DNA from 3 places in the Sanguibacter sp. Z1732 genome. Region 3 is predicted to be linked to each of the others. Evidence: riboswitches for the same ligand, from Rfam matches in the RefSeq annotation. Region 3 holds a riboswitch; each other region holds the start of a gene.
What was found. Region 3 has a riboswitch for S-adenosylmethionine ahead of ACRRRO_RS05680 (methylenetetrahydrofolate reductase). Riboswitches for the same ligand answer to the same signal wherever they lie in the genome.

Region 1: linked by a shared signal. The riboswitch ahead of ACRRRO_RS05140 (O-succinylhomoserine sulfhydrylase) and the one ahead of ACRRRO_RS05680 (methylenetetrahydrofolate reductase) in region 3 are both predicted to bind S-adenosylmethionine.
Region 2: linked by a shared signal. The riboswitch ahead of ACRRRO_RS15815 (hypothetical protein) and the one ahead of ACRRRO_RS05680 (methylenetetrahydrofolate reductase) in region 3 are both predicted to bind S-adenosylmethionine.

What each region holds. Positions count from the first base shown of each region.
Region 1 covers NZ_CP194857.1:948,213-957,659, forward strand. Annotated here, with positions in the region: partial or broken gene tadA (tRNA adenosine(34) deaminase TadA) at 1-60, opposite strand, end outside; gene upp (uracil phosphoribosyltransferase) at 469-1,104, shown strand; gene ACRRRO_RS05140 (O-succinylhomoserine sulfhydrylase) at 1,185-2,408, opposite strand; SAM riboswitch class I at 2,414-2,504, opposite strand; gene ACRRRO_RS05145 (NAD(P)H-dependent glycerol-3-phosphate dehydrogenase) at 2,718-3,779, opposite strand; gene ACRRRO_RS05150 (alpha/beta fold hydrolase) at 3,902-4,927, shown strand; gene ACRRRO_RS05155 (hypothetical protein) at 4,995-5,483, shown strand; gene ACRRRO_RS05160 (hypothetical protein) at 5,480-6,454, shown strand; gene ACRRRO_RS05165 (hypothetical protein) at 6,451-6,954, opposite strand; gene ACRRRO_RS05170 (hypothetical protein) at 6,994-7,557, opposite strand; gene ACRRRO_RS05175 (hypothetical protein) at 7,554-7,928, opposite strand; gene ACRRRO_RS05180 (histone-like nucleoid-structuring protein Lsr2) at 8,298-8,624, shown strand; gene ACRRRO_RS05185 (hypothetical protein) at 8,646-8,915, opposite strand; gene ACRRRO_RS05190 (alpha/beta hydrolase) at 9,136-9,447, opposite strand, start outside.
Region 2 covers NZ_CP194857.1:3,013,647-3,023,093, forward strand. Annotated here, with positions in the region: gene proB (glutamate 5-kinase) at 1-910, shown strand, start outside; SAM riboswitch class IV at 1,057-1,170, shown strand; gene ACRRRO_RS15815 (hypothetical protein) at 1,456-2,115, shown strand; gene ACRRRO_RS15820 (hypothetical protein) at 2,078-2,461, shown strand; partial or broken gene ACRRRO_RS15825 (hypothetical protein) at 2,624-2,779, opposite strand; gene ACRRRO_RS15830 (hypothetical protein) at 2,742-3,011, shown strand; partial or broken gene ACRRRO_RS15835 (glutamate-5-semialdehyde dehydrogenase) at 3,008-4,301, shown strand; gene ACRRRO_RS15840 (hypothetical protein) at 4,513-4,674, shown strand; partial or broken gene nadD (nicotinate-nucleotide adenylyltransferase) at 4,739-5,384, shown strand; gene ACRRRO_RS15850 (hypothetical protein) at 5,381-7,153, shown strand; gene rsfS (ribosome silencing factor) at 7,207-7,605, shown strand; gene ACRRRO_RS15860 (histidine phosphatase family protein) at 7,618-8,250, shown strand; tRNA gene ACRRRO_RS15865 (tRNA-Ala) at 8,277-8,349, shown strand; gene ACRRRO_RS15870 (MFS transporter) at 8,620-9,114, opposite strand.
Region 3 covers NZ_CP194857.1:1,046,021-1,055,467, forward strand. Annotated here, with positions in the region: gene ACRRRO_RS05645 (DUF6458 family protein) at 39-269, shown strand; gene ACRRRO_RS05650 (hypothetical protein) at 310-750, shown strand; gene ACRRRO_RS05655 (phosphatase domain-containing protein) at 714-1,361, shown strand; gene ACRRRO_RS05660 (VIT1/CCC1 transporter family protein) at 1,383-2,453, opposite strand; gene ACRRRO_RS05665 (HNH endonuclease family protein) at 2,597-3,322, shown strand; gene ACRRRO_RS05670 (YtxH domain-containing protein) at 3,369-3,677, opposite strand; gene metE (5-methyltetrahydropteroyltriglutamate--homocysteine S-methyltransferase) at 3,784-6,111, opposite strand; gene ACRRRO_RS05680 (methylenetetrahydrofolate reductase) at 6,141-7,109, opposite strand; SAM riboswitch class I at 7,168-7,268, opposite strand; gene ACRRRO_RS05685 (hypothetical protein) at 7,420-7,770, shown strand; gene ACRRRO_RS05690 (hypothetical protein) at 7,755-7,937, shown strand; gene icmF (fused isobutyryl-CoA mutase/GTPase IcmF) at 7,991-9,447, shown strand, end outside.

The sequences.
Region 1 (9,447 bases), 98 kb from region 3:
CCCGATCGGCACGTCACCGGCGGCGCCGGCCGTGGCTGCCTCGCGCAGGGCCAGGCGCATCGCGGCCGCATCGCCGGGCCGGGGAATGGATGGATCGGCGGCGGGGTCGGCAGTGGGATCGGCGCGCGGGCTGCGGCTGCCGCCCGCACCCCCACGACTGCGGTGGGCACCACCACCACGCCTGCGGTCGGTACCCCCATCGCCGCGGTCGGCACCACCACCACGCCTGCCGTCCGCCCCCCCATCGCCGCGGTCGGCACCACCCGCACGCCTGCCCTCCGCCCCCCCATCGCCGCGGTCGGCACCACCCGCACGCCTGCCGTCCGCCCCGCCGCGGTCGGCGCCACCACCACGACTGCGGTCGGCACCTGCACCCGCGGTCGGAGCGGTGCCGGTGTGATCCGAACCTGGTTCCTGAGGGCCCGTTGTCATGGTGGCCAGTGTGCCTGGTCGGTAGGTTGGGGCGTCATGCGCCTGCACGTAGTCGAGCACCCACTGATCGCCCACAAACTCACCGCCCTGCGGGATGAGCGCACGCCGTCTCCCACGTTCCGCCAACTCACCGAGGAACTGGTGACCCTGCTGGCCTATGAGGCCACCCGGGAGGTGAGCACCGAGCCGGTGCGGATCTCCACCCCGGTCACCTCCACCATCGGCACCAGGATGGCCGATCCACAGCCGATCGTGGTGCCCATCCTGCGCGCCGGACTGGGCATGCTGGAGGGGATGACCCGGCTGCTGCCCACCGCGGAGGTCGGGTTCCTGGGCCTGCAGCGCGATGAGGACACCCTGGAGGCGATCACCTACGCCAACCGGCTGCCCGATGACCTCACCGGGCGGCAGTGCTTCGTGCTGGATCCGATGCTGGCGACCGGCGGCACCCTGGTGGCCTCGATCGAGTACCTGTTCGAACGCGGTGCCCGCGACGTGACCGCAATCTGTCTGCTCGCCGCACCCGAAGGGCTCGGCGCGGTGGAGGAGGCTGTGGGAGACCGCGCGGACGTGACGATCGTGACCGCCGCGGTGGACGAGGGCCTGAACGAGAAGGCCTACATCGTGCCCGGCCTGGGCGACGCCGGCGACCGCCTCTACGGCGTCGTCTGACCCGGGAGCCCGCTGACTTCGCGGCATCCACCGTGATCGCGCGCCACCTCGAACCCGAGATCAGGGCATCTGCCGCGACGTCAGCGCAGGGCCTGGTCGAGGTCGGCGCGCAGATCGGGCACGTCCTCCAGGCCCACCGACAGCCGCACGGTGGCAGGGGTGACTCCGATCGCGGCCTGACCGGCCGCACCCAGTTTGCGATGCGTCGTCGTGGACGGATGGGTGGCCATCGACTTCACATCGCCCAGGTTGTTGGACAGGTCCACGATCCGCAGGGCGTCCAGGACCGCGAAGGTGCGCTCCTTGACCCGCTCGGCAGCACCGGCGCCATCGGTGGCCACATCGAAGGTGACCACGGTCCCACCGCCGCTCATCTGCTCCTTGGCCAACACCTGCTGGGGGTGGGAGTCCAGGAGCGGGTACCGCACCGAGGCCACCCCGGGATGCCCCTCCAGCCATGTCGCCAACTCCCACGCCGCGGCGCTCTGGGCCCGCACCCGCAGGGCGAGCGTCTCCAAGCCCTTCAGGAGCACCCAGGCATTGAACGGGCTGAGGGTGGGCCCGGTGTTGCGAATGAAGTCCTGCACCGGGCCGCAGATGATCTCGCGCGGGCCCAGCACCGCCCCGCCCATCACCCGGCCCTGCCCGTCGATGTGCTTGGTAGCCGAGTACACGATGAGGTCGGCGCCGAGTTCCAGCGGCCGCTGCAGCACCGGGGTGGCGAACACGTTGTCCACGATCACCAGCGCACCGGCGCGGTGGGCCAGCCGTGAAACCGCAGCGATGTCGACCAGGTCCATCATCGGGTTCGAGGGGGTCTCGAACAGCACCAGGTCAGCCGGGGTGGCCAGGGCCCGCTCCCAGTCCTCGATCCGGTGGGCGTCGACGTAGTCGGTGCTGACCCCCCACTGGCCCATGATCTGGTCCAGCACCACGAAGGTGGACCCGAACAGCGCCCTGCCGGCCACGATCCGCCCGCCCTGTTCCACCAGCGGGGCGATCGCGGCGAACAGCGCGGACATCCCGCTGGCGGTGGCGTAGCAGGCCTCCGCTCGCTCCAGCAGGCGCATCCGCTCCTCGAATGCGGCAACGGTGGGGTTGGAGTAGCGGGAGTAGGTGAAGATGTCGAGTTCACCTGCGAAGGCCGCCTCGGCGTCGGCGGCCCGTTCGTAGGCGTAGCCCTGGGTGAGGAACATCGGCTCGGCGATCTCGCCGAACTCGGTGCGCTGCTGGCCCCCGCGCACGCCCACGGTGGCCGGTCCCACACCCTCGGGCAGGGAACATCGAGGTTGTGGATCGCTCATGGCTGCCTCCATCGTTCCTGGCGGTAGCACCGTCCGCGTCCGCGGGGGTTGCTGCAGCGTCGTCGAGCCAGATCTCTCGGCTGCTCTGGATGGTCCTGCGCCAGGCTACGTCCCGGCACCGGGCGGGCCGACGTCGATTCCGGTCCGTCCCACACTGCAAGACGTCCGTAGTGGACGACGACCGCAGTGCACGACGCCGGCGACGCAGGACGCCGCCAGTGCACGACGCCTGCTGCACGCCAGCCCAGCGGCGCACGTCAACCGGCAGCGCACGCCAGTCCGCAGCGCACGCCAGCCCGCGGCTGCGCGTCAGCGCATCCCGCCGAAGAAGTCCTCGAACGGCATCTCCAGGGGCTCATCGTTGGCGATGATCCCGTACAGGTGGCGCAGCAGCGGGAACTCCTGCGCACCGATCACCTCGCGCTCGGTGAGCTTCTCGATCGCCGCCCCGATCACCTCGATCGCGGCCACCCCCTCCAAGGTGACGCCCTTCATGTGCTGGTCGCGCACCTCCGAGAACGGCACCCCCGATCCCACGTAGCGACCGGCCCGCACGTTGCGTCCCCCCATCGAGGTGACGAACATGTCTCCCACACCGGCAAGGCCGGTGGTGGTCTCCCGGTCTCCGCCGAGTAGTTCGATGAACCGCAGCATCTCCCTGGTGCCCTGGGCGAAGACCGCGGCTCCGTAGTTGTACCGGCGGTATTGCGCGGCGCCCTTGCCGGCGGCGTCGAGCAGCCCCTCCATGAACCCGGCCGCGAAGGCGTAGACGTTCTTGGTGGCGGCGCCGACCTCATGCCCGATGAAGTCGGTGGACGTCCACACGTGATAGGAGTCGGTGCGGAACATGCGCGCCAAGGAGTCCAGGGACTCCTGATCGGTTCCGGTGAGCACTACGGCGGTGTCGTGCTCCACCGCGACCTCCCCGGCGATGGAGGGTCCCACGATCGCCGACCACGTCACCTGTCCGGACAACTCGGCGCCCACCTGCTCCATCAGCACCTCGGGGAGGATGCGCAGGTTCCCCGCCTCATCGGCGTCCATGCCCTTGGTGATCGAGAGCACCCGCATCCCGGGCCGCAGCAGAGCGCTCAGTTGCTGTCCGGCCCAGGCCACCCCGAAGGAGTTCACCCCGCTGATGGCCACCTCGGCCCCCTCGAACGCCTCCCGCGCCTGCTCCAACTGGAAGGTCGTGACCCCCTCCGGTAACGCGATCTCCAGGTGCGGGTGCACTCCGGTGCGCTGGATGGAGTCGATGATCTCGGTGTCCAGGTGGGTGCCCACCAGGTGGACCCGATGCCCGTTGCGGGTCAGCGGCACGGTCAGGGCGGAGGCCATGATGCCGGCCCCCAGGATCGCGACAGCACTCATGCGTTATGTCCTCCTCGGGTTTCACTGCGGCACTCGTCGACACCGCGTCCGCGTGCGGGCTCACCTCGACTGGAACCAGCGTACTCACCACCCGCCCGCGGCTCCGGTGTGAGGATGGGATGGTGAGCACCTCTCCCGATCCCACGCACCCGGCCGACGACGACGGCGCCTCCCGTGATGGGGGCACCTGGGCGCCCGACGTCCTCGGAGAACCCTGGCGGGCGCGCACGCTCAGCCTGCGTCCCGACAGCCGCGGAACCCCGGTTGCCACCCTGGTGCGCCACCGGGCGGGGCCACCGGAGCGTCGCCGTCACCCTGAGGCGGCGGTGCTGTATCTGCACGGGTTCGCCGATTACTTCTTCCAGTCCGAGCACGGGGCTGCCTGGGCCGCGCGTGGTTATCACTTCTACGCCCTTGACCTGCGGGACCACGGCCGCTCCATCCGAGACGGGCGCCGGCCCGGCTGGTCCAGCGGGATTAAGGTGCACGCCGAGGAGATCACCGCCGCGGTGCGTATCATCCGCGCCACCGGGGTGCGTCAGGTGGTGCTGGTGGGCCACTCCACCGGCGGTCTGATGGCCGCGCTGTACGCCGACCGCAACCCCGCCCTGATCGACGCGGTGGTGCTGAACAGTCCGTGGTTCGACCTCAACCGGCCGGCACCGGCGCGCCGCCTCCTGCGGCCGCTGGTGACGATCCTGGGCCGGGTCGCCCCGGACCTGGTGGTCAGCACCCTGGGTGAGGCCTACGGGCGCAGCGTGCACGCCGAATCCGATGGCGAGTTCGACTACAACCTTGACTGGAAGCCGCTCGCGGCCTTCCCGGTGCGCGCCGGTTGGCTCGCCTCGGTGGTCCGGGCGCAGCACCGGGTGCGGCGCGGTCTGGACATCACCGCGCCGGTGCTGGTGTGCACCAGCGGCGCCTCCGGACATCCCACGCGCCCGAGCACCGAAGACCTGGCCGGCACCGATGCGGTGCTGGGGGTGGAGGACATGACACGCTCCGCCCCGCTCCTGGGCGCGCATGTGCGGGTGCACCAGTTCGAGGGCGGTCGGCACGACCTGGCGTTGTCCGCCGAACCCGTCCGGACCGAGTACACCCAAGCCGTCCTGGACTGGGCCGGCGATCAACTCCGCCGGCCACGCTGAGCCCGCTCAACTCCGCAACTGCCGGTGCGTGACGGTTGGCGCCCCGTGCGTCGCTAGAGTCACCCGCATGGCCCAGCACGCCGATCCCTGCATAGATCGCTCGGCGCCCCACACCCGCGCCACGGTGCTGCTCGGCCTCGACCTGCTGCGCAACACCGGCGCCCTGCTGCGCCACCATTGGCTGCCGCTGACGCTGATCGCCCTGGCCGCGCACCTGGCCCAGCACTACCTGATGGAGCTGGTCATCCTGATCGCCCGGGCCGGAGCGGTGCCGGGGCTACTGGCGCTCTCACTGGTGCCATTCATGCCGATGCTGGCGGTGGTGGGCATGTTGCTCGTGCTGCGCCGCCGGTCCGGCCACGCCTCTCCGCTGGCGGACCTGATGGCAGCGGTGGCCGCTGTCCTGGTGCCGTTCCTGGTGGTCTACCAGAGCGGCGGCGGCCTGGAGGACGATATGCGCGCCTACGTCAGCAGGGGCTTCGACGACGATATGGGCCGCACCGAGGATCTCGCCGATCTGGACACCGTCAGCCGTCTCCGGTGGCGGAGTCGGTGACGGTGCTGCTGGTGGTCTTCACCGCCGTGCTGGTGCGGGTGACGGGGATCCGCCTGGTGCGGAGCCGCACCCTGTGGCGCAGCAACAAGGACCGGCGCCGGATGGGCCTGCAGGTGGTGGTGGGCTACGCCGAGATCGTCTGGATCGTGCTGGGTGCCTACGTGGTGACCTACGTGGCCTCCGAGTTCCGGGCCTGGTGGAGCGGGCGCCAGGTAGCACAGTGGTTGCGCGATCTCGGGGGCTGGATCGAGGGCGTCTGGCCGGCATTCGGTCTGGTGGCTCCCGCGGCGCTGGAGTGGACCCAACTCGTCCTCGCCGGGGCGGTCACCGCCATCCTGGTGCCGGTGTCGTGGCTGGCGATCGGCGTGATCGTCTACGGGGTGCAGGCCACCGATGTGGTCGGGGTCCAGGACCTCATCCGGCTGCGCCGGACCAGCGCCGCCTTCGCGAGGGTGGCTGCCCGGGTGGGGATGGCGCCGATCGTGCGGGCCTGGAGACTTCTCGGGGCCGCGGATGGACGGTTCACCGCCCTGATCGGCGCCGCCGCAATGATCCTTAAGGCCGGATGGACGCCGGTGCTGACGTTCTGCCTGGCCTACGTGAGTATCTCTCAACTGCACTACCTGGTGTGGGGTGTGGCCGGACGAGTTGCTCCCACCCTCGACGGTGCCCAGTGGCGCTCGCTGTCCGCACCGATCGCCATGCTCAACGACACGCTGGTACTGATCCTGTCCACCGCGCTGCTGGCCGCGAGCGCCGATGTGTTGCTGACCAAATTCGGGGCGCCCTCCTGGCTGCGGTTGCCGCCGCGGTCCCCCGCAGGGGCCACCGACCTGGCTCGGCTTCCGCGGCCCGAACCGGCCGAACTCCTTTCCGGCGGTCCACCGCGGCCGGTGCCACCACCCCCACCGTCGGAGCCGGCGCGCCCGGAAATCCCACCACCGGACACATCGGCGCCGTCCCCGGGCTAGCCCGCTGGTAACTCCAAGTAGTCGGGGTTGAGGTGGAACTGGCTCTGCACCCGGATGTACCGGGGCTGGGCGTCATCGGGGATCAGGACCATGAACCGCTGCACGTCCCCGACTTCACTCGTGCCGTCCTCGTCCTGACAGGTCGGCACGGAGGTGTAGCCCTCCACCCCGGTCGGCACGTGCCGGCCGATCTCGTAGAGCCGGCCCCGCGTGTCCTCCACGTATACCCGGCAGTTGGCCACCTCGCTGTGCTCGATGTGCAGTCGCAGCGCGATGTGCCAGTAGTTGTGCCCGTCCATGGGGCTGACCTGCTCGGACCAGGTCTGCACCGACTCCAGCAGCGCCACCCCGTCCACGGAGGCCCCCAGCCCGTTGGCCTCGGCGACACCGTCCTCGCCAGGCACCACCGCCACGCGCGGCCGGGAGTCCCAGGCGGTCCGGAAGTGCGTACTGGTCTGCCATGCGGCAACCAGGGCGACGATCGCCAGCAGAGCGCTCATCACGCCCACCGCCGGCGCGCGACCACACCCGGCCGGCCCTCACCGCCGGCCCCCCGGCAGCAGTTCACGGCGCGCCAGCTCCACCGGACCGGCCTCGACGTCACCGGGGTCAAGGTACACCTGAGCCCGGCCGAACCGGACCGGGGCGTACAGCCAGCGCGACTCGACGTAGATCTCCAGGGTCATCTCCCCCAGGGCGTCAGCAGGCACCTCGAAGGCGACCTCTCCGCGCTGCCATAGGTCCGGTTCGGCCGGCCACAACCCGGTGGCCCCTCGCCCGGACACCTCGAACTGGCGGCCCTGGTCATCCACCAGCACCATCGAACTGACGAAGGCCTCCCGATCGTCGGTGGCATAGGACAGGTCCAGCACCACCCACAGCCCCGAGGTAGCGAGCGTCTCGCCCCCGGAGCCGGCGAGGGTGGCCACCGGGCGCGCCCCGTGCAGGTGCACCGTGACCGGGTGCACCCGGGAGTCCTGGCCGAACTCCACCGTCGTCGGGATCTGGGCGGTGGCAACGCGGCCCTCCTGCCACTCGTTCACGACCATCCCGGCGGCCACCGCCGCGAGCGCCAGCAGAGCGGTGAGCAGCGCGCGTCTCACCGTTCATCCTCCACCAGCGCCGGGGGCACCGTGCCGGTGCGACTCAGGTGCACCTGACCGACGCGTTCGCGCTCGTACCAGGTCTCGGACTCCAGCAGGAAACTCCAGGCCGATTCCAGGTCGGTGATCTGCACCGTGATCTCATCCGGGATCGCCTCGGCATCGGAGACCGCGATCAGGCTCACCACCTGGACCTCCAGCCCGGGCGCGAATCTGGTGGCCAGGCGGCCGTCGTCGATGCGCAACACCTCACTGTGATCGGGGTTGGCCACATCCTCATCGAGGGTGATCGCGCCCAGGCCCTCGGGGACGGTGGTGACGCGGCGGTCCAACGAGACGGCCTGGGTGTGGGTGCCGCGCACGGTGAGCACCAGCCCCAACCACGCATCGGCGCCCTCCGGCAGGTACGGGTGTGTACCTGGTCGGAGACGAAGTAGGTCTCCAGCGCCAGGTCATAGGGCCCCACCGCAATCGGCTCGCCGGGCGGGAGGGCAGGAAGGTCACGAACCGGGGCGGGGGCGAACCCGCCCACCAGGCCGACCACCAGCGGGACCACCACGACCATGCCGATCAGCACACGCCGGGGCCACGTGGCCACCAGCCACCCGATGAGTTGGCGCACCGAGATGTCCCCATCGATGGCGGCCAGATCCTGACCCGACACATAGTGCAGGGTAGAGGATCCCACGGTGCGCAGAGCCCTATGATGGGCGCACACACGACCATCTGGGACGAGGAACGTGAGCCGAAAAACCGTCGTTGAGTTCATCGACGACCTCGATGGCAGCCATGCCCACGCGACCGTGCGGTTCGGGCTCGAGGACCAGGTCTATGAGATCGACCTGTCCGAGAAGAACCTGGCTGCGCTGAGGTCCTTCCTGGACCCCTATATCGCCTCGGCCCGCAAGGTCCGCGACGGCGTCGCCGAGCCCGACCTGGTGCGCATCGAGACGAAGGTCGACCCGCAGGCGGTGCGCCAGTGGGCGCGCTCGCGCGGGATAGAGATCCCCTCCCGGGCCCGCATCCCGCAGGACATCATCGACCAGTTCCGGGCCGCCGGGTACTAACGCCCCCGCGGCCGGGCTCGCTCAGCCCCGGGGCACTTCGGCGGGACCGGTGTAGGGCTCACCGGCCCACTCGGCCGGGCCGCTGCGCACCGACAGCACGGTGGTTGTTCCGCTGCCGAACCGGTAGGTGTGCCCGTCCGGATGGCGTCCGGCGAAGGCGATCCCGTCGGGGGAGTCCTGCTGGATCACCAGTTCGGTGAAACCGAACCGCTTCCCGGTCCTGGCCACCGTGTCCGCGGCCGAGCGCCGTAGCGAGGCCGGATAGGCGCCGTCGAAGTAGATCGTGCCCAAGGAGACCGTCTCGGCGTCGGGACGGTCGCCGTCGTCGGCCGCTGCCCGGTGAAGGCGGTTACGTTCGGTGCCACCTGCCAGTCCCTCGGGCCGAACCTGCGCGCCAACTCCTGCAGGATCGCGGCCCGGAACCGGCTCAGGTGAGTGATGACCTGCTCCATCGAATGCCCTTGCACCATCGGTCTCCTCTCCGCGTCCGGGTGCCCGCCATCCATCGACCTCACCACAACGGCCTACTGAACCAGTCACCGATGCCGCGGCCGTGATGCTGCACGGCGTGCTCGGGCTGCCCGGCCAGGATCTGGGCGAGGTTGTACTGGCTGGTGGAGCCCTCGGCGAGGTAGGCGTTATGACCCACCGACTCCGAATACGTGGTGCCGCCGATCTCCTCCTCCAGCGCCGACAGCCCGGTCACCCCGTCCATGTGGGAAGGGTCGCGACCGAACCAGCCGGTGTCGGCGACCACGTCGCGGCGGGCCTCGATCATGTAGGTGGAGCCCTCCGGCATCTCCAGGTCCCCCACATCGGAGGT
Region 2 (9,447 bases), 2.0 Mb from region 3:
CCGGGACCTGGCAACCGCCCAGGCCGCGGCCAGCGTCGGGCAAGGGCTCTTGATGGCGCACTACACGCGCGCGTTCGGTGCCCACGGGCTCACCGTCGGCCAGGTGCTGCTCACCGTGGAGGACGTGGTGCGCCGGGCACATCACCGCAACGTCCAGCGCAACGTCGAACGACTGCTGGCGCTGGGAGTGGTGCCGGTGATCAACGAGAACGACGCCGTGGCCACCCAGGAGATCAAGTTCGGTGACAATGACCGGCTGGCCGCTCTGGTCTCGCACCTGTCCAAAGCCGACGCCCTGGTGCTGCTCACCGACGTCGACGCCCTGTACGATCGCTCGCCCCGGCTGCCCGGTGCCCGGCGGATCGCACGCGTGCGGGACCGACGAGACCTGGAGGGCATCGAGGTCACCGCACGAGGCGGGGCGGTGGGCACCGGGGGCATGGTCTCGAAGTTGGAGTCCGCCGCGATCGCCTCCGGCGCCGGGATCCCGGTGGTGGTGACCGCGGCACACAATGCCGGGGCCGTGTTGTCCGGTGAGGACGTGGGCACCTGGTTCGAGCCGGCCCGACGGCGCACCAATGCCCGGCGGCTGTGGCTGGCCCACGCCGCGCACACCGGAGGTTCGATCAGCGTCGACGAGGGTGCGGTGCAGGCGATCACTGCCGGGAAGAAGTCGCTGCTGGCGGCCGGCGTGGTGGACGTGACGGGGGAGTTCGACGCCGGCGACCCGATCGACGTGCTGGATCCAGCCGGCCGGGTGGTGGCTCGAGGCTTGGCCTCCTACAGCGCTGAGGAACTCCCTGCGCGTCTGGGCCGCACCTCGGTGCAGATGCGGGAGCAGTTCGGCCCGGATAGTGCCCGCGCGGTGGTGCACCGGGATGACCTGGTGGTGCTGGACCGCACCGACTGAGGCCGGCGAGGCGGTCGCATCAGCCGACGGCGCGCTCCGGCGTCTCGGACTGGGACCGCGTCGTGGCGACCGAATGCGCAGCCCTTAGGTAGTTGACACGGCAAGATAGTTGACACGGCAACTATCCGACTCATAGGTTGATCCCAGGTTCAGAGCGTCAGCGCCAAGTCCCGGCTTGCTGACCGGCAACCCCCCGCGCGGCGGGGTGCTCCGGGAGATGACCTGGCCGCGGGCCACATGGCCCCCGGCAAGCGCATCACCGCTCCCCGCGGTGCAGACAGAAGGATGAAGACAGCGATGCACACCGACAGGACCCTTGCGTACCAGCGACGCCACGTCTCCTGTGTGATGTGTGCGATGTGTTGCTGCTTCATGTCGGCCTGAGCCGACACCTCAACCGGCAGCCTCGGGCCCTCTGACGGCCCCTCGGCGCCACCCCTCAGCCGGTCGGTGCGCACCTGAGCCCGATGCGTGACACACCGGGCGTGCGACCCGCGCTGAGGCAGCAATGTTGAGCCCTTTCTTGCACCGAGAGTGAGCACCCCATGTCTGCTGTACCTGCATCTGTGAACGAGACCGCGTCCCTGGTCGGATTGGATCTGTCCAATGCCGGCGCGCCCCGGGACTGGCAGCGCGAGCGCAACGCCGAGACCGAGCAATTCATCATGGGCCGCCTGGCCGGCCTGGCCTCCCTCGCCGACCGGGGCGGGGTGGACCTGATCTCGCTGGATGAGACATTCCGGCTCGGTGGTAAGCGGCGCCGGGACGCCTGGCTGGACGGGGCGCTGGCTACCTCCCGCCTTGCCCGGCACACCACCCGGGCCGCCCTGGTGGCCACAGTTCCGCTGGGCATCACGCGCCCCGAACACGTCGCTGGTGCCATCGCCTCGGTGCACCGGGCCAGTGCCCAGCGCGCGGGCTGGCAGCTCGAGCAGGGCGCCACCGCCCAGGGCACCGGTGCGCGCACGGTGGATGCGGTGCTGGACGCGCCGGTGGCCGCCCCCCGCAAGCGCACCGTGGATGATGTGGTTCGCGAACCGGTCCGTCCACTGGTGGTGGTACCGGTGCGCAACGGTGTGGACGCCGAGCTGGCTGCGGCGCGCGCTGACGTGGCACGGCTGTCGGTGGCAACCCTGGAGGAGGCCCGTGCCGCCCGGGCTGCGATCCGTGAAGCGGCAATCGAGTGGGGCCGGGCACACCGGTGACGTCAAGGTGTTGGTCGATGTGCACACGGTGATCTCCGCCGATCGGGCCAGCGCACAGGCACGCTGGGACCTGCTGTCCTCACTGGAATTGCCTTCCGGGCTGCCGGCTCTGCGCACCATCGGGACCGCCGAGGACCTCGCCACGCTCTGGAACGCGTGGGTCCGGGCCGGCGGAGCCGACGGGTTCACCGTGGTGCCGGCCTCGGTACCCACCGATGTGGTGGCTCTGGCCCAGGACCTGCTGCCGGCGCTGACCGAACTCGGGCTGCGTACGCCGGCGACGGCTCCGGTCACGCCCGCGGCGACGCCTGCTCGCTCCCGGCGTGCCCCGGTGCGGGTGCGATGAGCCGTCCTTCTCAGGCGGTCCGGCCGGCCAGTCGTTCTCGGGCAACAGGTCGCGTAGCGGTGCCGAGCGCCCCGGGCCGAGGATCACCTGGGTGTCGATGTTCGCCGGGTCGATCTGTCGGATGAACTCGCGGCAGCGTCCGCACGGTGAGACCACGTGCAGGGTGCCGGCCTCATCGCGCCACACTGCCACGATCTGGGCGATACGGAACTCTCCGGCCGTCACCATCGCGGCGATAGCGGCGTGTTCGGCGCAGAAGCCGGTTCCGCACGGGGTGTCGATGCACACCCCTGAGTACCGCGCTCCGGCGGCCGTCACCAGGGTGGCTGCGACATCACCCGACTTCCGGTCCTCCGCCTCGCTGGGGTTCAGGTATTCCTGGGCCGAAGCGATCAGGGAGGAGAACGACGCGGTGTCCATAGGCACGATCCTAGAGGGAACCGGTGTGGCAGCCCTCGCCGGTTCCCGTGGCGGACGGGCCCGGATCGACGGCCGCAGCGCACCGGCCGCGGCCTGGGAGCGCGGCGGCGGCGTAGGCTTGGCTGCATGACTCAGACGACGGCGCAGCCCGCTGCGGACGTGACGGCGCAGGTGCAGCAGGTGGCCACCGACGCGAAGGTGGCCGCCCGCGACCTGGCGCGGGCCACCCCGGGCCACCAAGGACGCCGCGCTGCACCGGATGGCCGATGCGTTGGTGGGTGCCTCCGAACGGATCGTGGCTGCCAACGATGTGGACGTGCGCCGGGAGGAGGCCGGCGGGATGAGCCCGGGCCTGCTGGACCGGCTCACCCTGGACGCCGGCCGCGTCGAGGGGATCGCCGAGGCGTTGCGGGACCTGGCCGCCCTGCCGGACCCGGTGGGAGAGGTGTTGCACGGTTCCACGTTGCCCAACGGGTTGCGGGTGCGGCAGGTGCGGGTACCCATGGGCGTGGTGGGCATGATCTACGAGGCACGCCCGAACGTCACAGTCGATGCCGCCGGCCTGGCACTCAAGAGCGGGAACGCGGTGGTGCTGCGCGGGGGTTCGGCCGCCGCGCAGTCCAACCAGGAGATCGTGGCGGTCCTGGGTGAGGCACTGGAGCAGGCCGGCCTGCCCGCTGACCTGGTGCAGTCCATTGACGCCTACGGGCGCGCCGGCGCCCAGGCGCTGATGCGGGCCCGTGGGCTCATCGACGTACTGATCCCCCGCGGCGGGGCCGGACTGATCCAGACGGTGGTGACCGAATCCACGGTGCCGGTGATCGAGACCGGGGTGGGCAACTGCCACCTGTACGTCGATGCCGGCGCGCCGCTGGATCAGGCGCTGTCCCTGTTGCTGAACTCCAAGACCCACCGGTTAGGGGTGTGCAACGCCCTGGAGACCCTGCTGGTCCACGCCGAAGCCGCTGCGGACTTCATGCCCGCGGCCCTTGACGCCCTGGACGGCGCCGGGGTGCGGATCCACGGTGACGAGCGCACCCGCACCCTGGCCCCGGGCAACGTCGAGGTGCTCCCGGCGACCGAGCAGGACTGGTCCACCGAGTACCTCAGCGCCGACCTGGCCGTGGCCGTGGTCGATGACATCGATGCCGCCCTGGAGCACATCCGCACCTACTCCTCCGGGCACACCGACGCCATCTGTACCACCGACACCCGGAGTGTGGCACGGTTCACCACCGAGGTGGATTCAGCCGCCGTGATGGTTAATGCCTCCACCCGGTTCACCGACGGCGCCCAACTCGGCCTCGGCGCGGAGATCGGGATCTCCACCCAGAAACTGCACGCACGCGGACCGATGGGCCTGACCGAGTTGACCACCACCACCTGGGTGGTGGAGGGAGACGGGCACATCCGAACCTGAGCGGCTGACGGTGAGGCGCATCCGCGCAGGCCTGCCCGGACCGCGGCGTGGCCCGGCAGGTGGTCGGCGTCAGCTGGGCGGTAGAGTTGTGTCTCGGATGATCGACGGCGCAGCGCCCCTGGTATGGCGCGCGTCACCGGGGTGGTAGGAACCCGGGCGGGAACGTGCGAAACTGTGGCTGTAGAGCCAGGAACAGAGAGGACCGGAGTCGATGAGCAGTTCGCTGCTGACCTTCACCGCATTGGCCGCTGAGGCATCGAACATGCCCATGCCGCCCGTGGGGTATGGAGTAGTGTCCATCACCATCTTGATGTTCCTGCTCTTGGTGACGCTCGCCTTCCGCTCGGTTGGTACCCGCCAGCGTCACAAGTGAGACTGCCCGATTACACAGTGTCGGAGTTGACGTGAGCACACCCACGCGCACCCGGATCGGGATCATGGGCGGCACGTTCGACCCGATCCACCATGGTCACCTGGTTGCCGCCAGCGAGGTGGCCGACGAGTTCGATCTGGACGAGGTCATCTTCGTGCCCACCGGCGCGCAGCCCTTCAAGTCGGACCGCGACGTGACCCTGGCCGAGCACCGGTACCTGATGACCGTGATCGCTACCGCCTCCAACCCCCGGTTCACGGTCTCGCGGGTCGACATCGACCGCGGCGGGGTGACCTTCACCGTCGATACGTTGCGGGACCTGCACAAGACCTTCCCGGAAGCGGAGTTGTTCTTCATCACCGGCGCCGATGCGCTGGGCCAGATCCTGCAGTGGAAGGACTCCCCGGAACTGTGGGAGTTGGCCCACTTCGTGGGAGTCAGTCACCCGCCCGGGGCACGAACTCAGCGGTCAGGACCTACCCGATGGTGAGTACTCCCTACTGGAGATTCCCGCGATGGCGATTTCCTCGACCGACTGCCGCGCACGGGTCTCGGAGAACAAGCCGGTGTGGTACCTGGTACCCGACGGCGTGGTGCAGTACATCGCCAAGCACGGCCTGTACCGCGACCCAGCCACGTTCCACCGGCCGGAGTTGGGTGTCAGCACTGACGGGAGGGACAGTGACGCGGTGGCGGTGACCTCGGCGTGAACCAGCCTGTCGACCCGAACGAGGACACCACCACGGCCGGTCTGGGGGAGCGACGCCGACGGCGTGAGGCCGAGCGGGCCCGCGCCCGCGCGGCGGGCCGGGCGGAGGAGCGTCCCCTGACACGGCGCGAACGGCGCGCCCGTGATGAGGCGCTGGCCAGCGGTGCCCTGACCTATGGGCCCGACGGTCTGGTACCCACCTCGGAGTTCGAGCGGATCGAGGCCGAGAGCCTGTCGGCCGCCTCGGCCGCCGAACCGGCGAGCGCTGCTTCAGCGGCCTCGGCTACGGATCCGCCGCCCCGCAGCAGACGGGCGCGCCGGGAAGCCGAGCGGGCCGCCACCGCGGCCTCGGCTGTGTCGGCACTGTCCGCGCCGTCGGCGACCGAGCCGCCCGCACAGCCGAAGACAGACCGGACCGAGGAACCGGTGCGTCGACGTGAGCCTGACGGTCCCACAGCCGGGAGCGATCCCGGGCAGACGGCAGCCCAGCGTGAGCCGGAGGAGCCTGCGGCGGGGAGCGTGCCGGAGGAGGCCGCGGCTGACCGGGCTTCGGAGGAGGCCGAGGAGCGGCGTGAGCCGCAGGAGCCTGCGGCCGGGCGTACCTCCGAGGATCAGGAGACCCGGTCCGAGCCCGAGCAACGGGAGGGGAGTCCGGCGATGCCGAGCGCGCCCTCGCCCGACGGCGGCCCGGCGACGGCGCTGATGGTGCCGGTGTCCCGCAAGTCCCTGCGGGACAAGCGAGCCGCGGCGCCGGCACCGCCCACGATGGATGCCCGGCCGGCCGAACGCACCAGTACCGGCCGGCGTCCGGTGGTGCGGCCACCGGCCTCGGTGCGGGCCCGCCGCGGGGTCGACGGATCAGGGGAACTGACGGCCATCCAGCGCGCGGTCCGCGAGGCGAACACCGCGGCCGAGGGCATCGCGGTGGGGGAGCAGGGTGAATCCTCGTCCCCGACCTCCTGGCACTCGGCTGTGGACATCCCGGCGGTCAGTTACGAGGTGAGCCAGCAGACGGTGCGCCCCGGGGCCACCGCCGCTTCCGCGCCGACGGCCCGTTCGGACTCTGACACGGTTTCCGCACCGAGCGGTGACTCCGGTCCTCCCGCAGTTTCCGCACCGAGCGGTGACTCCGGTCCTCCCGCAGTTTCCGCACCGAGCGGTGACTCCGGTCCTCCCGCAGTTTCCGCACCGACGGCTGGCTCCGGTTCGAGCGCGGCTTCCGCGCCCACGACCGACTCCGGTCCCACCGCGGTTTCCGCACCGAGCGCAGACTCCGGACCGGCCGCGGCTTCCGCGCCGACACCGTCCCGAGCGCCCGAGGTGACCTCACCGCAGGAGCCGCACTCGCCGTCGTCGGCCCCTTCGGTAGCCAGCGCCGACACCGAGGACGACGACGGCGCCTTCGACATGACGCCGCGCTGGGAGTCGCTGCAGCGGGCCGCGGCCCTGCGGGCCAGGGCCGACGCCGAGCCGGCGGCACGCCCCACGCCACCGTTGCGCACCTCGGCGATGCGCTCGGCTGAAGTCGGCGAACCTCCGGTACAGCCGGTGGGCCCTGCGGAGGAGGAGGCCCCCGAGGACGAACTCCACGAGGCCGAGGCACGCAAGACGCCCGGCTGGCTGTTCGCGCTGCAGATGCTGGTGTTGGTTCTGGTGATCGCGATCCTCGGGGCGTTGGTGTACCTGTTCGCCACCGGGGACCTGTTCGGGGACGACGACGCCGCTGTCCTCGGACTGTCCGGTTCCGTCCTCTGGTCAACGGGCCGCTGAGGCGGCCCGGGCCGTAGACTGGGTTCGACCAGGGCGTCTACCCGAGGAGAACCGTGCCCGCTGACGAACGAGCCATCGAACTGACCGAGGTGGCCGCACTCGCGGCCGCGAACCTCAAGGCGGAGGAGATCATCGCCCTCGACGTCTCCGAGCGGCTCGTGCTCACCGACGTCTTCGTGGTGGCCTCGGGCAGCAGTGAACGGCAGGTGCGCTCGATCGTCGATGCGGTGGAGGAGGCACTGGCCGACCACGGCGCGAAACCGGTGCGCCGCGAGGGTGTGGCTGAGGCACGCTGGGTGCTGCTGGACTTCGGCGACATCGTCGTGCACATCCAGCACGCCGAGGACCGGGTCTACTACGCGCTGGAACGGCTCTGGAAGGACTGCCCGGTCATCGAACTGCCCGAGCAGGTCCGGGCCGGCGCTCAGGGTGACGGTGCCGGGCAGGCATGAGCGCCACCAATCCTGTTCTGGCGTCACGGCCAGACCGATTACAACGCCCAGGGGCGGCTGCAGGGCCAGGTGGATATCCCTCTGAACGAGGTGGGCCGGGCCCAGGCGCTCGCGGCCGCGCCGGCTTTGAGCCAGATCGAACCCGTCGCGATCATCTCCTCGGACCTGATGCGGGCGCGCGATACCGCCGAGTACCTCGCTGAACGGACCGGGGTGGCGGTGAGCACGGACGCGCGGTTGCGGGAACGCAACTTCGGTGCCTGGGAGGGTCTGACGCACGAGGAGATGCGCGCCGGGTGGGCCGACGCCTTCGCCGTATGGCGTGATGGTGGTCACCCTGCGGGCATCGGGGCCGAGACTCGTTCGGCGCTCGGGCAGCGTGTGGCGCAGGCAGCCGCGGAGGCATCCGCGGGCTACGAGGAAGGCGGGGTGGTCGTGTTGGTGGCCCATGGGGCCGCGATTAGCGCGGGATTAGTGGCTTTGCTGGGCCACGATCCGGAGACCTGGCAGGGCATCACCGGAATCGGCAACTGCCACTGGAGTGTGGTGCGCCCGAACGACGGCGCCGAGCCGGGCTGGCGGATGACCGCGCACAACGCCGGCGGGGGTCTGGTCGATTTTCCCCAAGGGGCCAGGATCGTCTAGAGTATCTCTCGCCTGCACAGGCACCCGGGGCTATGGCGCAGTTGGTAGCGCGCTTCCATGGCATGGAAGAGGTCGGGGGTTCGAATCCCCCTAGCTCCACTCACGTTGACTGAGCGACCGATGTGCGCGTCAAGGTGAATCGCCCCCCGAGACGCATAGTGCTCGCTGCTTTCGTTCGCGCGATTCCAACGGATCCGTCAGTGCGGTGAGGCCGCACGCGATCAGACAGCGCACGATGCTGCGCGTGATAGCGGAACCTCCGACCGTGGCCAGACCGGCGCGAAGGGGGGAACTCTGCTTGATCATGGTTCTGCACTCCTGAGCGTTGAGCCCGGCGGGAGTCGCCTCCCGCCGGGCGAGTGGTTGACGTCAGTTGCCACCTGGCTCGGCGCTGCCCGCCCCGGCGGGCTCTGGCTCGCCGGCAGCGGCCGACATACGCAGTGTGACGAACGCCAGGATTGCCCCGGCCAGGGCGATCCCAGCCGCACCGATGAATGCCGCCGAGAAGCCGTTCGTCAGCGCGGAGGCGTTGCCGAGTCGATCTGCCCCGTACACGGCGGCTACCGCTGTCATCGCAGCCAGACCGAGGGCGGAACCGACTTGGTAACTGGTGTTGACGATGCCTGCGGCCAGTCCGCCTTCCTCCGGTCGGGCTGAGGAGATCGCCGTTCCCAACGAGGGGATGAAGGCCAGCGACATACCGAGCGCCGCCACCAACGATGCCGGCAGGACGTCTGCCCAGTAGTTGCCATCCGGTCGAATTTGCGACAGCCAGCCAAGTCCGACGGCGAGGGTCAGTAGTCCGGCCACGATGGGGACCTTGGGACCGAACTTGCCTATTACGCGCGGTGCCAGCACGATCATGCCGAGCGAGCATGATCAGGCCTGTCATCGGCAGTAGTGCCGCGCCGGACGGGAATGCGGTGTATTCGAGAACCTGCTGCAGGTAGAGGTTGAGGAAGAACCACATCGGGATCCACGCTCCACCCAGCAGCACCTGAGCGAGGTTGGCGGCACCGAGGTTGGGGGTGCGGAAGATCGAAAGTCGCATCAGCGGCTCGCGGCGGACACCCTGAGAGATCACGAACGCCACCAGTAGCACGGCGGCGATACTCAACGCGATCCAGGTCTCACCAGAGCCCCAGCCTGCCTCGGGCGCACGGACGATTCCGTAGACCGCGGCGGCCAGGCCGAGCG
Region 3 (9,447 bases):
GTCGAGAACCGGCGCCGAAACGAAGGAGAGGTTGGCAGATGAGGATCGGACTTGGAGTCTTCCTGTTAGTGGTCGGAGCGATCCTGGGCTTCGCCGTCAGGGACAACATCAACGCGGTGGACCTGACCATGATCGGCTACATCTGCATGGGTGCCGGTGTGCTGGCGATCGTGCTGTCCCTGGTGCTCCAGGGCCAGCGGGCCAACACCTCCCACCGAGAGGTGGTGGAGCGTCGCGACGAGGGGCCCCCGCCGGCACCACGGGCCTGAGCCGGCGGGCTCGGACGGACGCCCTGCGCACGGAGATCGCATGCCAGCGGGTACCCATGTTGCCGCCGCCGTCGAGGACGCGCTGAACCGTCGACTGATCCACTTCCTCCGCAACCGCGGGTGGCGCCCCCGCACCATCGCGCACACCGGGTACGGATCGCCGGACTTCGTGCGCATCCTGGGCCGGGTGGTGATGACCCGCAACCCGCTGCCGGAGTCCGACGCCGAGGCCGACGCACCGGCCAAGCCGGTACGCGGTTGGCGCCCGTACGTGACGGCGCCGGTGGGAATGATCCCGGTCACGGTCACCATCGACGGCCGGGACCACCACACCCGTGCCGACCGCGGCGGCTACATCGACCTGTCCGTGCACGGCCACGGCCTGGCGCCCGGCTGGCACCAGGTCACCCTGCGCGCCCGGGCCAGCACGCCGGTCCGGCCCGGGTGCGCATCATCTCCTCCCGGGCCCGGGTCGGCCTGATCAGCGACATTGACGACACCGTGATGATCACCGCCGTACCGCGCCCGTTGATCGCGGTCTGGAACACGTTCGTGCGCCACCACAGCAGCCGCCGGGTGGTTCCGGGGATGGCCCGGTTCTACCGCCGGGTCGAGGAGCAGGTGTCCGACCTGCCGGTGTTCTACCTGTCCACTGGTGCGTGGAACGTGGTGCCCGCGATCGCGGAGTTCCTGCACGAGCACGACTATCCGTTCGGCCCGAAGTTGATGACCGACTGGGGCCCGACCAATACCGGCTGGTTCCGTTCCGGCCGGGAGCACAAGGAGCGCACTCTGCGGCGGCTGCACACCGAGTTCCCGCACGTGCGCTGGGTGCTGGTGGGCGATGACGGTCAGCGCGATCCGGCGATCTACGCCGAGTTCGCCCAGGAGTTCCCCGGGGCAGTGGCGGCGATCGCGATCCGCCAGCTCACCCCCGGCGAGCAGATCCTGTCCCACGGCACCCCGGTGGCCCTCCCCGACGCCGACCGGCGCCGCGGGATGCGGGGCGCGCCCCAGTTCCTGGGTGGGGACGGTGTGGCCCTGGCCCCCCAGGTCCTCAACGCCCTGGCGGACGCAGCGCCCCCGGACTGAGAGAGCGGACCTTTCGGCCGCTCAGCCGATCACCGCACCGAAGGCCAGCCCCAGCGCGTAGGTGACCGCTGCCGCACCCCACCCGATGCCCAGTTGCCGCAGCGCCCGAAGCCAGGGCGAGGATCCGGACAGCAGGCCCACGGTCGCGCCGGTGACCACCAGCGCAACCCCGACCAGCAGCGCGGCCAGCAGCACCGCCAACAGCCCGTTGGCCCCGAACAGGTAGGGCAGTACCGGGATGATCGCCCCGGTGGCGAAGAAGAAGAAACTGGCCACCGCCGCACCCAGGGCCGAGCCGAGCTCGACGGGTGCCGAGCCGGCCCCGAGTGGTTGCTGGCGTTGCGCGTCGGCCACCGCAAGGCGCTCGGCGGCCCGGGCCTGCGCCTCCTGCTCCGGCATCCCCCGGGCGCGGTAGATCAGGGCGAGTTCGTTGGCGTCGACATCCAGGTGCTCGATCACGGTATGGGCCGACGGGCTCGGGGCGGAGGCATCGACGAGTTCCCGCTGGGACTGCACCGAGACGTACTCCCCCGCCGCCATCGACAACGCCCCGGCGAGCAGCCCGGACAGCCCGGCCAGCAGGATGACGTTCGTGGAGGTGCCTGCTGCGCCGATCCCCAGCACCAGAGCAAGGTTGGAGACCAGCCCGTCGTTCATCCCGAACACCGCGGCCCGGAACGAGCCGGACATCCTGGCCCGGCCCCGCACCGCCAGCGAACGCACCACCTCGGCATGGATCCGCTCGTCAGCGGCCATGGCGTCGGTGGCGTCGTCGTCCTCGGCATAGGCCGAACGCGACTCGGCACGCTGGGCCAGGGCGAGCACGAAGACCGAGCCGAACCATCCGGCCAGCAGGATCAACAGGCGTGACCGCAACGAAGGGCCGCGGGCGCGGCCGGGGTAGTCGGCCAGCAGTTGCTCCCAATGCGCGGCATGACGCGCTTCGGCATCGGCGAGGGCGTTCAGGATCTGCGCCTCCTCACCACTGCGGCGCTGCGCCAACGCCCGGTAGACCTTGGCCTCGGCCTGCTCCTCGGCCAGGTACCGGCGCCACCGGCGCACCTGGGTCCTGCGCGGGGAAGGGTCGGACATGGGGACCAGTGTTGCGTATCCCGGGGCACTCCCGATGACGGCGCCGCGCCCGTGTCCACAGCGTTGCCCGGGGCGATCCCGGGGTCCACACCAGACTCGGCGGCGCGGGCCCGGGCCGGGTGTGCCCTGTGAGGCTCCTGGTGGTGAACAGACTGGCGGAACTGCTGGGGTGGGAGCCCGGCCTGGTGCGGCGGGTGCTGCACGCCGTCGCCGTGGCGGTGCTGTGCGTGGTGTTCGCGCTGGTGGCCCCGACGTGGTGGGCGCAGGTGACCCCGGCCCCGGCGTGGACGGTCCCACCCGAGCGGGTGCAGGCCGCGACGGAGGCACTGACCCGGCTGCCGGTGGTGGGCGAGCCGCGGATGCTGGCCGGCTATGACCGCGATCACTTCGGTCCGCCGTGGTTCGATGTGGACGGCAACGGCTGTGACACCCGCAACGATCAACTGGCCCACTGGCTCGCCGAGGTCACCTACGACCCGGTGCAACCGTGCGTGGTGGTGGCCGGTGTGCTGCACGACCCCTACACCGGGCACCGGATCGAGTTCGAACGCGGCCCGGACACCAGTTCAGCGGTACAGATCGACCACGTGGTGGCCCTGGCCGATGCGTGGAGCAAGGGGGCCGATTCCTGGTCGCCGTCAGTGGCCCTGGCCTTCGCCAATGACCCGGGGAACCTCATCGCGGTGGACGGAGCGGCCAACCAGGACAAGGGCGCCTCCGATGCCGCGCACTGGCTGCCCTCCGATGAGCGGTTTCACTGCGCCTACGCCGTCCAGCAGGTACTGATCAAGGACGCCTACCGCCTGGGCGTGACCCCGGAGGAACTGGGCGCGCTCACCGAGATCGTCACGGCCTGCCCGGCCGGCTGACGACGCACAGCCGGCCCGGGCGAGCCACGGCGAACTCTGGACGACCTCAGTCGTGCGGGCGCGGTGCCGGCGGGTAAGGCTCGGCCGGGGCCTGAACGTCCTCGGAGCCCACGGAGGAGTCGGAGCCGAACTTGCTCTTGACCGTGTCGGTGATCTTTCCCGCCACGTGCGAGCCCTGCTCGCGCATGACCTCCCCGACCTTGCTCTCCGCAGCCGAGACCTTTTCCTGCACCGTCGGGTTCTCCCAGACGTTCTTGGCCTGCGCCTTGATCTTGTCGTAGTGCTCCTGGCCGGCGCGGGTACCCAACAGGTATCCCACGGCGGCGCCCAGCACGAACCCGACCTTGCCCTTCATAGCATCCACTCCCTCGTTGTCTTCGTGCCTCCACGCTAGCGCTGCTCGCCGTGATCGCACGCCGGGGAGTGCGGTTGGAGCCGCTCCGGTGCGAACCCCGGCCGGATCAGGCCTGCACGATCGCGCGCGCCTCCCTGGCCGCGGCCACCAGATTGCGCAGTGAGGCCGTGGTCTCCTCATAGCCTCGGGTCTTCAGCCCGCAGTCGGGGTTGACCCACAACTGGTGCGGGTCCACCGAGCCCAGCGCGATCCGGAGCAGTCCGGTGAGTTCGGCGGTGCTGGGCACCCGGGGTGAGTGGATGTCGTAGACCCCCGGCCCGATCCCCCGGGCGAAGGAGGAGTCGGCGATGTCCGGGACGATCTCCATCTTGGACCGGGCCGCTTCCACCGAGGTCACGTCGGCATCGAGGCCATCGATAGCCCCGATGACCTCACCGAACTCGGAGTAGCACAGGTGGGTGTGCACCTGGGTGGCGTCCCCGGCGCCGGCGGTAGCCAGCCGGAACGCGTTGACCGACCAGTCCAGGTAGTCCTCGTGTTCTTCCTGGCGCAGCGGCAGCAGTTCCCGAAGCGCCGGCTCATCCACCTGGATCAGCCCGATCCCGGCCGCCTCCAGATCCGCCACCTCATCGCGCAGCGCCAGGGCCACCTGGTTGGCGGTCTCACCCAGCGGCTGATCATCGCGCACGAAGGACCAGGCCAGGATCGTCACCGGACCGGTGAGCATGCCCTTGACCGGCTTGTCCGTGCGGGAGGCGGCGTAGGTGGACCACTGCACCGTGATCGGTTCGGGCCGGGACACGTCACCCCACAGGATCGAGGGCCGGGTGCACCGGGATCCGTAGGACTGCACCCACCCGTTCTGGGTGACCGCGAAACCGTCGAGGTTCTCGGCGAAGTACTGCACCATGTCGTTGCGCTCGGGCTCGCCGTGCACCAACACATCCAGGCCCAGTTCCTCCTGCAGCGCGATCACCCGGTCGATCTCGGCGCGCATCGCCGCCAGGTACTCCTCTCCGGTGATGTCGCCGCGTCGTGCCTTCGCCCGGGCGCGCCGCACCTCGGCGGTCTGCGGGAACGACCCGATCGTCGTCGTCGGCAACTCCGGTAGGTCCAGCGCCGCCCGCTGGGCGGCCTGCCGGGTGGGGTAGTCGCTGCGCGCGAAGTCGGCCTTCGACAGCCGGCCCGTGCGCTCACGCACCACGGGCACCGTGACCCCCTCGGCGCCGGCCCGATTGGCCCGCACCGCGCGGGAGGCCTCGAACGCGTCGGCGGCCCGCTCGGGCCCGGCCGCCAGGGCCCGGACCTCACCGACCTTCTCATCGGCGAACGCCAGCCAGGACCGCAGCTGCGCGGGCAGCTGGGGTTCATCGGCCACGGTGTGCGGCACGTGGAACAGCGAGGTGGAGGTGGACACCGCCACGGTGGCCTCGGGCCCGGCAGCGCCGCGCAGGGCGGTGAGTTTCTCGTGGGCGGCGTCCAGGTCGGTGCGCCACACGTTGTGCCCATCGACCAGCCCGGCCACCACCAGGGTCACCCCGGACAGGTCCGCACCCGCCACGTCGTCGGGGACGTCCCCGCGCACCAGGTCCAGTCCGATCGCCTCCACCCCGCTTCGGGCCAACGGGGTGAACGCGCTGCCCAGCCGGTGGTAGGGCGCGGCCACGAACAGCGCCGGTCGCTCACTCGCCCCGGCCAGGGTGGTGTAGACCCGGGAGACCAGTTCGCCGAGTTCGGCCCGGGAGATCGGCCAGGTGTCGGAGACCAGCCCCGGCTCGTCCAGCTGCACCCAGGGAGCACCGGCCTCGGCGAAGGCGGCCAGCCACCGGGCGTACACCGCGGTCAGGTCATCGATACGGTCCAGCGGGCTGAAGCCGTCCGGGGCCGCCTCACTGGCCTTGGACAGCAGCAGGAACGTGATCGGACCCACCAGCACCGGGCGGGTGATCACGCCGTCCTCGGCGGCCTCGGTGAACGCTGCCACGCTGGGGGTCTCAACCAGATCGAAGGCGGTCTCCGGGCCGATCTCGGGCACCAGGTAGTGATAGTTGGAGTCGAACCACTTGGTCATCTCCAGCGGTGCCCGGTCACCCTCCCCGCGGGCCACGGTGAAGTAGCCGGCCAGGTCCAGCGATCCGTTCTGATCGCGCAGGTCGTCGAACCGCGCCGGGATCGCCCCCACCTGTGCGGCCACCGAGAGCACCTGGTCATAGAAGGTGAAGTCGGAGGGGATCGAGGCGTCCTGGGCGTCCAGACCCAGGCCACGCAGGCGGGTGCGCAGATCCGCACGCAGCGCGCGTGCGGATGCGGTCAGTTCGGCGGCGTCGGTGCGGCCGGCCCAGAAGGACTCCACGGCTCGTTTGAGTTCGCGATCCGGGCCGATCCGGGGGTAGCCCAGGATGGTGGCGGCGGGGAACGGGGTGTGCTGTGTCATGAGACTTCCTGTTCGGGTGCGGTTGAAGATCAAGCCGACGACGGCGGGGCCGGGTGGGGGCGCTCCTCGCCGGGGCTCAGGCCAGGGTGGGAACCGGGGCGCAGCCCGGACCCGTAGAGCAGGTCCAGTGCCGGCGTGGCGGTGTTGAAGGTGTACACGTGCAGGCCGGGTGCCCCGAGGGCGAGGATGTCGTTGACCAGCGAGCGGGTGGCCTGCAGACCCAGCCGGTAGGCCTCCTGCTTGGAGGCAGCTCCATCCAGCGTGTCCAATAGACCCTCGGGGGGGCGTACGCCGGTGAGTTGGTGCAGCTTGCGCAGCCGGCGCGGGTCGGTCAACGGGATCACCCCCGGCAGGATCGGGATGTGCACCCCGGCCGAGCGGGCCTGTTCCAGCAGCGCGGCGTAGTGCCCGGCGTCGTAGAAGATCTGGGTGATCGCGAAGTCGGCACCGGCCTCCTGCTTCTCCACCAGGGCGGCGATGTCACGCGGGTCGACCACCGGGTTACCGGTCTTGTCGCGCAGTGCGCCGGGATAGGTCGCCACCGAGATGCTCAGCGGGTTCACCTGCCCGGTGGTGGCACCGGCATCGCCGAACCGTTCGGCCTCGATGGACCGCAGCAGGCGCACCAGTTGGCTGGAGCGGGTCAGCCCCTGCGGGTGCGGCTCCCAGTCCGGTTCGCCCGCGGGCGGGTCCCCGCGCAGGGCGAGGAAGTCGCGCACCCCCTCGTCGAGCAGGTCCTCGATCACCCCGCGCAGTTCCCCCGCGGAGGCCCCCACACAGGTCAGGTGGGCGATCGGGGTGACCTCGGTCTCGGTGACGACCCGCCGGATCAACTCCCGTGAGGTCTCCCGGGTGGAGCCGGACGCGCCGTAGGTGATGGAGAAGAAGTCCGGTTGGGCCGCGGCCAGTTCCGCGAGGGTGCGCACCAGGGCGCGCTCGCCCTTCTCCGAGCGCGGGGGGTAGAGCTCGAAGGAGATGGTCGGTCGGTCGGAGGGCACACGAAGAAGGCTAGCCGTGCTCATCGGATGCGCCCGTCGGGGGATGCCTGCATGAAGAACTCCATCGGTCCTGGCGTGAGCACCCTTCCCGCGGGAGGCTTCCGTTGGGGGTTGCTGCGGCGTCGTGGAGCCAGGTCTCTCGGCCGCTCTGGATGGTCGGTAGCCAGACTACGGGCCTGCTGCCGGGCAGGCACAAGAGTAAAGTCCGCCCGTCTCATCCCCTGAGATTCCGGTCTGGCTGGCGCCGTGACGCTCGTGAGGTGTCCGCAACGCCCCGGGACGCACTCGGCTTGCGCCGTAGGGTGGTCGCGTGCGCGCCGACCGGGACCCGATCCATCAGGCCCATCAACAGTGGGTCCGGCACGGCTGGGCTGAAGCCGCCGACGGCATGGCCCTGGTCACCTCGATCGTGCGGGTCAACCAGTTGCTGGCCGAGCGCATCGATTCGGTCCTGCGCCCGATGGAGTTGACCTTCGCCCGGTACGAGGTGCTCCGGTTACTGTCGTTCGCCGCCGGAGGGGAGATGGCGATGTCCCGGATGGGCTCCTTGCTGCAGGTGCACCCGACCAGCGTGACCAGCCTGGTCGAGCGGCTGGTGCGCAGGGCTACGTGGAGCGGGTGCGCAGCAACTCCGACGGCCGGGTCGTGCTGGCCTCCCTGACCGTTACCGGGAGGACGGCCGTGGAGGAGGCGACCAGCGCGCTCAACGCCGAGGTCTTCATCCGACCCGGTCTGCCGCCCGAACAGGTTCGGGAACTGACGAAGTTGCTGGGCCTGATGCGCGCCGACGGCGGCGATCAGGTGCAGCCACCCCCTATCGAGGAATAGTTGGATGTCCTAGTATCTGGAGTAGTCGCACCCGACGGTGAGCCGAGGACGCCATGACCGAACAAGCACGACCCCTGCATGTGCCGGAGCACCCGGTCCGCGTCGTCACCGCTGCCAGCCTGTTCGACGGGCACGACGCCTCGATCAACATCATGCGCCGGATCATGCAGTCCCAGGGCGCCGAGGTGGTGCACCTGGGCCACAACCGGTCGGTGCAGGAGGTCGCCGAAGCCGCACTGGAGGAGGACGTCCAGGCCGTTGCCGTCTCCTCCTACCAGGGCGGGCACGTGGAGTACTTCGAGTACCTCGTCGACCAGCTCGCCGAACGCGGCGCCGGCCACATCAAGGTGGTCGGCGGCGGGGGCGGCGTGATCGTGCCCGAGGAGATCACTCGGCTACGCGAATCGGGAGTGACGATCTTCTCCCCCGAGGACGGTCAACGACTCGGACTGCCGGGGATGGTCAACCAGGTCATCGAACAGGCCGACGTCGACCTGTGGGAACTCGGCGGAGCCGACGTCCACGCCGTCCTGGCCGGGGACCGGACGGCGCTGGCCCGGGCGGTCACCGGCGCCGAACTGGGGCGCATCAGCGAGGCCGACCGAGGCCGGTACGTCGAGGCCGCCGGGCGGCGCACCGTCCCGGTGCTCGGGATCACCGGCACCGGCGGTTCGGGCAAGTCGTCCCTGACCGATGAGGTGCTGCGCCGCTTCCGGGTGGACCAGGGCGACCGGTTACGCATCGCGGTGCTGGCCATCGACCCCACGCGGCGTAAGGGCGGTGGTGCGCTGCTGGCCGACCGGATCCGGATGAACGCCCTGGGCGGTGAGCAGACCTACTTCCGGTCCATGGCGACCCGCGGGGACAGCGAGGTGCCCGAGGCGGTCCCGGCCGTCCTCGACATCCTCAAAGCGGCGGGTTTCGACCTCATCATCGTCGAGACCCCCGGGATCGGGCAGGGTGACGCGGGCATCGTTCCGCTGGCCGATGTGTCCCTGTATGTGATGACGCCGGAGTTCGGAGCGGCCAGCCAACTGGAGAAGATCGACATGCTCGACTTCGCCGACGTGGTCGCGATCAACAAGTTCGAGCGCCGCGGAGCGATGGATGCGCTGCGCGATGTGGGCCGCCAGATGGTGCGCAACCGGGAGGCCTTCGGTTCCAAGCCACAGGACATGCCCGTCTACGGCACCTCCGCGGCCACCTTCAACGACGACGGCGTGACGGCGCTGTACCAGGAGCTGCGCGACCGGCTCGGCGAACACGGACTGGAGGTGGGCGCGGGCGCGTTGCCCAGAGTCGACGTGCGGTACTCGTCGATGATCACCCCGGTGGTCCCCGCGGCCCGGGTGCGCTACCTGGCCGAGATCGCCGAAACGGTCCGGGGCTACCATGCCGACACCGAGACCTACGCCGATGCGGCCAGCCGGGTGCAGCACCTGGAGTTCACACTCGAGGAGTTGTCCGCGGCAGGCAAGGCGCACGACGACGTGGCCCGGCTTGCCGAGGA